DNA from 2 places in the Kosakonia radicincitans DSM 16656 genome. Region 2 is predicted to be linked to the other one. Evidence: predicted binding sites of a transcription regulator. Region 2 holds the regulator's gene; the other holds the start of a gene.

Region 1 (3,388 bases), 550 kb from region 2:
CTTCTTTGGTCGGCTGCCAGATACGGGTACGGATGTCGACCTTCTTCGGCACCAGGTGGTTGTCATAAAAGAGATCGGCGGTTTGTTGCTGCAACGCTGCAGTGGCTTCATTAACTGGTGCGATTTTGGTTGGCGGGCGATGATCGAAATAGGTGGAAATCACCGCAGGCGGCAGCCCCATGGTTTTTGCCAGCAGCGCCACGCTTTCGTCGCGGTGGCTAATGGTTAAGGCATCGGCTTCGCTAAAGGTATCCAGCACGCCCTGCAGGAATTCACCGTTCTTTTCTGCATACGGGCGAGCGGCTAAATAGAAGGAACCGGTCTGTTTGAGTGTGGTGCCGTCTTTCAGTACCCGTACGCCACCCTGCAACAAGGCCGCAGAGTAGTAAGGATCCCAGATTGCCCATGCATCCACATTCCCTTGCTGGAAAGCAGCGCGTGCATCGGCAGGCGTCAGAAACACCGGTTGAATATCACTGAACTTCAGCCCGGCCTGTTGCAGGGCGCGCAGCAGCAAGTTATGGGAGCTGGAGCCTTTCTGGAACGCCACTTTATGTCCTTTCAGATCGGCCACCGTCTTGATTGGGCTGCTTTCCGCCACCAGAATCACTTCGGCTTTCGGTTTCGGCGGCTCTACCCCGACATACACCAGATCCGCGCCTGCTGCCTGCGCAAAGATGGGGGGAATATCGCCGGTGCTGCCAAGATCAATACTGCCGACATTAAGCGCTTCCAGCATCTGCGGACCTGCCGGAAATTCGACCCAGGAAATTTTGGTGTTCGGGTAGCGTTTTTCCAGCAGCCCATGGCTTTTTGCCAGCACCATACTGACGCTGCCTTTTTGGTAGCCAATACGCAGCGCGTCCGGTGCGGGATCTGCGGCCTGCGATAAAGCGGAAAACGACAGCAGCCCGGCCAGCGCCAGCCAGGGGAAACGATTAAACATGAGCAATTCCTTGTGGGCGGTGAAAATCCGGTGCCTGAATCTCCCGGCGGTGCAGCGCCTGCCAGAAAGTTTCCAGCGCGTTATCAAGGCGCATTTGCAGGTTCGGCGTCAGGCTGGGTTTGTGCTGGTAATCCAGCACCTGGGTATCGTCGGCAAACACGCCGTGCAGGATCTCTTGCGCCTTCAGCGCGCTGAGCACCGGTTTCAGGGCGTAATCCACCGCCAGCATGTGCGCCACGGTGCCGCCGGTCGCTAACGGTAATACGACTTTGCCTTCCAGCGCCCGCTCAGGGAGCAGATCAAGCAGGGCTTTCAGCGCTCCGGCATAAGCGGCTTTGTAAACAGGCGTGGCAACAATTAGTCCGTCTGCTTCTTTTAGTTGTTCAATAAAGGTTTGCAGGGCAGGGCTATCGAAACGCGCATAAATGAGATCTTCCGGCGCGAAGTTTTGCAGATGCCAGTGGCACACTTCGACGTCTTGCGCGTTGAGGCGCTCGCGGGCATATTCCAGCAGCGCGCTGGAGCGGGAGGGGAAGCGTGGGCTTCCCGCCAGGGTGACAACTCGCATAATCGCTCCTTATAACCAATTGTTTTCTTTTAGATAACATTCATAACAATTTCCTCCAGTGTGGCAGAGGCGATTTATTCCACTAAATGATTTATTCGAAGAAAAATTGCTGAAAAATGCATAAAGCAAAACGAGGAGAGAAAACGATTGCGTCGGATGCGCTTTTTTTGCCACAGGTCAATTCCCTTTCGCGGCACTTTCACTGATAATACGCCCCCGGTTTGCACCCGGGAATTCAGGAGAGTTCATGTACTACCCTTTCGTTCGTAAAGCCCTTTTTCAGCTCGATCCAGAGCGCGCCCATGAATTGACCTTCCAGCAGTTGCGCCGTATTACCGGAACGCCTTTTGAGGCACTGGTTCGTCAGCGCGTGCCGGAAAAACCTGTGCAGTGCATGGGACTGACGTTTAAGAACCCGCTGGGATTGGCGGCCGGGCTGGATAAAAACGGTGAATGCATCGATGCACTGGGGGCAATGGGTTTTGGCTCCATTGAGATCGGTACCGTTACGCCTCGCCCGCAGCCGGGAAATGACAAGCCGAGGATCTTCCGTCTGGTGGATGCTGAAGGTCTGATCAACCGCATGGGGTTTAATAATCTTGGCGTGGATAACCTGGTCGAGAACGTCAAAAAATCGCATTTTGACGGTGTACTGGGCATTAATATTGGTAAAAATAAAGACACGCCGGTAGAGCAGGGGAAAGATGACTATCTGATTTGCATGGAAAAAGTCTATGCTTATGCCGGTTATATCGCCATTAATATTTCCTCACCGAATACCCCAGGTTTACGCACGCTGCAATATGGCGAAGCGCTGGATGATCTTTTAACGGCGATTAAAAATAAGCAGAACGATCTGCAAAACATCCACCATAAATATGTTCCGGTGGCGGTGAAGATCGCGCCCGATCTTTCTGAAGAAGAATTGATCCAGGTGGCCGACAGTTTAGTTCGCCACAATATTGATGGTGTTATTGCTACCAATACCACGCTGGAAAGATCGCTGGTGCAGGGAATGAAACACTGTGATGAAACCGGTGGTTTAAGTGGACGCCCGCTGCAATTAAAAAGCACGGAAATAATCCGTCGCCTGTCGCAGGAATTAAATGGTCGTTTGCCAATTATCGGCGTCGGCGGTATTGACTCAGTGATTGCTGCCCGTGAGAAGATCGCTGCGGGTGCGTCTATCGTGCAAATTTATTCCGGCTTTATTTTTAAAGGCCCGCCGCTGATTAAAGAAATCGTCACCCATATCTAATCTTTTTTTGTCAGTATGTATCCAGGGCTTTATTTCCGGCCCTGGTTGTTTTATATTCCCTCATTGTTGCTAATTTGTACATTGTGGTCTTTTATTATTAGAGCAATAAGCGAGACGGCGACAGGATAAAAAAGCGACAGGAAGTTTAAGGGGAGGGGAGAGAACAATGCGAATTAAACCTGATGATAATTGGCGCTGGTATTTTGATGACGAGCACGATCGTATGATGCTCGATTTAGCCAATGGCATGTTATTTCGCTCCCGTTTTGCCCGAAAAATGCTGACGCCGGATGCGTTTTCACCTTCCGGTTTTTGTGTTGATGACGCTGCTTTATATTTCTCGTTTGAGGAAAAATGCCGCAACCTTGATCTCTCTAATGAGCAGCGTGCGGAACTGGTACTTAACGCGCTCGTGGCGATTCGCTTCCTGAAACCGCAAATGCCGAAAAGCTGGCACTTTATGACGCACGATACGCTCTGGTCGCCGGCGACCGGTGAAGGTGCCTGTGTCTGGCTGAGCGACACTCAGGAGTGCGTAAACCTGCTGGTGGTTGAGCCGGGCGAAAATGCTGCACTGTGCCTGCTGGCGCAACCCGGCGTGGTGATTGCCGGGCGC
Region 2 (3,388 bases):
CTAAAAAGCCCAGCACGCTTAATCCCGCGAGCCAGACTAAAAATCCTTTTCCAGGTTGCATTTGAGTTCTCATCTTGTTGCTTCTTCAGGGCTGTCGAGTGTAAGGAGTGCTTTCCTGCTTGTGAAACGCTAATATTTGCGCAGTGGTTTCAAAATTTTTGCAGGCAGATTATGTGGTCAGAATATTCACTCGAAGTGGTTGATGCTGTTGCGCGCAACGGCAGTTTCAGCGGTGCCGCCCAGGAGCTGCACCGCGTACCTTCAGCGGTGAGCTATACGGTGCGCCAACTCGAAGAGTGGCTGGCAGTTCCGTTATTTGAACGCCGTCATCGGGATGTGGAGTTAACGCCCGCCGGAAGCTGGTTTTTAAAAGAGGGGCGATCTGTTATCAAAAAAATGCAGATCACCCGCCAGCAGTGCCAACAGATCGCCAACGGCTGGCGCGGCCAACTGGCGATTGCCGTGGATAACATTGTGAAACCGGCACGAACACGGCAACTGATCGTCGATTTCTACCGACATTTTAACGATGTCGAGTTACAGGTTTACCAGGAGGTGTTCAACGGTGTCTGGGATGCGCTGGCAGATGGCCGCGTTGAGGTGGCGATTGGCGCGACCCAGGCGATCCCGGTCGGTGGACGGTACGCGTTTCGTGATATGGGCATGCTGAGCTGGAAATGCGTGGTCTCCAGCCGCCATCCGCTGGCATCAATGCCCGGCCCGCTAAGCGATGAAACGTTGCGCAACTGGCCTTCGTTGATCCAGGAAGATACGTCGCGCTCGTTGCCAAAACGTATTACCTGGCTGCTGGATAACCAGAAGCGGGTAATCGTGCCGGACTGGTCCGCTTCAGAAGCCTGCCTTTCTGCCGGGCTGTGTGTGGGGATGGTGCCCGCGCATTTCGCGCGTCCGCGGCTGGACAGCGGCGACTGGGTGGCGCTGGAACTGGAGAACCCGTTTCCGGATGCGGCCTGCTGCCTGACATGGCAACAAAATGACGCATCACCGGCGTTGAACTGGCTGCTGGAGTATCTGGGGGACAGTGAGACGCTGAACAGCGAATGGTTGCGGGAGCCGGAGTAGCGGCCCCCGCAGGGCGTGATTAACGGCGGTAGTCGCGGAACGGACCATCCGCCACCGAACGACGCTCGATCAGACGCGGATGGACTTCAATGGACTGCGACTCTTCGCGCTTGTTGACGATACGATCGAGCAACATGGTAAACGCCGTTTCGCCCAGCGAATCTTTCGGCTGATGGATGGTGGTCAGTGCGGGCGTAAAGTAGCGGGAATTACGCACATTGTCATAGCCGATCAGCGAAATATCCTGGGGAACGCGCAGCCCCATCTCATCCGCCGCGCAGAGCGCACCCATCGCCATAATATCGCCGCCGCAGAACACGGCAGTAGGGCGGTGGGACTGGTTGAGGATTTGCTGCATCGCCCGGTAACCCGATTCCGGTTCAAAGTCGCCCTGCACGATCCAGTTTTCCGGTACGGTAATGATCGCCTCTTCCATCGCTTTCATAAAACCGGCGAGGCGGCCTGCGCCGGTGTTGCGCTCCAGCGGGCCTGGAATGACGCCGATATCGCGATGTCCGCGCTCAATCAGATAGCGGCCAGCCATATAGCCGCCTTCAAAAGCATTATCAATGACCGAATCGGTAAAATCGGCTTTCGCCTCGCCCCAGTCCATCACCACCATTGGGATATTACGGTACTCTTCCAGCATGCTCAGCAGCGACTCCGGGTATTCGGAGCACATCACCAGCAGGCCATCGACACGTTTTTGCGCCATCATCGACAGGTAGGCGCGCTGTTTCTCAAGGCTGTTCCAGGCGTTGCCGAGGATCAAGGTGTAGCCTTTCTGGAAGCATTTTTTCTCTACGGCTTCGATGATCTCGGCAAAATAGGCGGCTTCGCTGCTTGTGGCCAGTAAACCGATCGATTTGGTGTGATTGACCTTCAGGCTACGTGCCACAGCGCTGGGGGAGTAATGTAACTCTTTAATCGCCGCCCATACGGCATTGCGAGTCTCTTCAGCGACGAAGCGCGTTTTGTTAATTACATGTGATACGGTTGTAGTGGAAACGTTTGCTCGTTTCGCGACGTCTTTAATCGTTGCCATCAGAAATCACTCCAGACCATATCATAAGCTCCTGATAATACTTAAGGTAAACGTTTGCCTTCCATCACCCTGAACCCCAGCAAAGTGAGTGCGGTACGCCGGGAAAAAGACACTAAACGTCAGGAGGGGAGTCAATGGCCGGTACGCTAATAAATTTAGCGTCGAATTTTGTCTTATCTTGAGCAAAAGGGGAAGCGCTAAAACATATCTCCTCCTAATTCCTGCAAGATTTTTATGATTATTTGTGCAAAAATGCGCAAACTCACTTTTTGTGGGGAAATGAAAATGGAGAAAAATTGATGAGCACCGATCTGAAGTATTCTTTGGTCACTACCGTCATTGTTCTGAGCCTGATTGTTTTCGGTGGGCTGACCGCCGCGCTGCATTGATCTGGCACGAGGGAGAGCCTTCTCCCTCGGCTTTCCCCGCCATTGTTATCACTTCTGCAATAATCTTTTGTCATTCTGCTAACTTCTGTTTTTTGTGATTGCTGTCATACTTTTGACTTCTGCGACAGTGTCTCCAACCGACACGGCTTTTTCGGAGTCAAACGATGAAAGTAAATTTCCCTCTGCTTGCCCTGGCGATTGGCGCCTTTGGGATAGGTACAACGGAGTTCTCCCCGATGGGATTGCTGCCCGTTATTGCCCGTGGCGTCGATGTTTCCATTCCGGCGGCGGGGATGTTGATTAGCGCTTATGCGATTGGCGTGATGGTGGGGGCGCCGCTGATGACGCTGCTGCTGTCGCACCGTGGCAGACGTAACGCGCTGATCTTCCTGATGGCGATCTTTACGCTGGGTAATGTGCTGTCGGCAATCGCGCCGGACTACACCACCTTAATGCTGGCGCGCATCGTTACCAGCCTCAACCACGGCGCCTTCTTTGGTCTGGGATCGGTTGTTGCCGCAAGCGTGGTGGCAAAAGAGAAACAAGCCAGCGCCGTCGCCACCATGTTTATGGGGCTGACTATCGCCAATATTGGCGGTGTGCCTGCTGCAACCTGGCTGGGTGAAACCATCGGCTGGCGCATGTCGTTTATGGCGACCGCCGTGCTGGGTCTGGTTGCCATGCTGAGCCTCTACTTTTCACTGCCTGGCGGCGGAACGGGCGAACGTCCGGATGTACGCAAAGAGTTGTCCGTGCTGGTTCGTCCACAGGTGCTGTCGGCACTGCTGACGACGGTGCTCGGCGCGGGCGCGATGTTCACGCTTTATACCTATATTTCGCCGGTGCTGCGCACCATTACTGATGCTACGCC

The links. Region 2 encodes PurR, which represses purine synthesis genes. Its sites were predicted from a motif close to CANGCAAACGTTTGCNTG; they were not measured.
Region 1: pyrD (quinone-dependent dihydroorotate dehydrogenase) is a predicted target of PurR. The motif match lies at 1,651-1,668, and genes of this name have one in related genera.

What each region holds. Positions count from the first base shown of each region.
Region 1 covers NZ_CP018016.1:3,671,128-3,674,515, reverse strand. Annotated here, with positions in the region: gene Y71_RS17815 (sulfonate ABC transporter substrate-binding protein) at 1-946, opposite strand, end outside; gene ssuE (NADPH-dependent FMN reductase) at 939-1,514, opposite strand; gene pyrD (quinone-dependent dihydroorotate dehydrogenase) at 1,762-2,772, shown strand; gene zapC (cell division protein ZapC) at 2,939-3,388, shown strand, end outside.
Region 2 covers NZ_CP018016.1:3,123,930-3,127,317, reverse strand. Annotated here, with positions in the region: gene punC (purine nucleoside transporter PunC) at 1-61, opposite strand, end outside; gene punR (DNA-binding transcriptional activator PunR) at 172-1,083, shown strand; gene purR (HTH-type transcriptional repressor PurR) at 1,103-2,128, opposite strand; gene cydH (cytochrome bd-I oxidase subunit CydH) at 2,428-2,517, shown strand; gene Y71_RS14930 (MFS transporter) at 2,682-3,388, shown strand, end outside.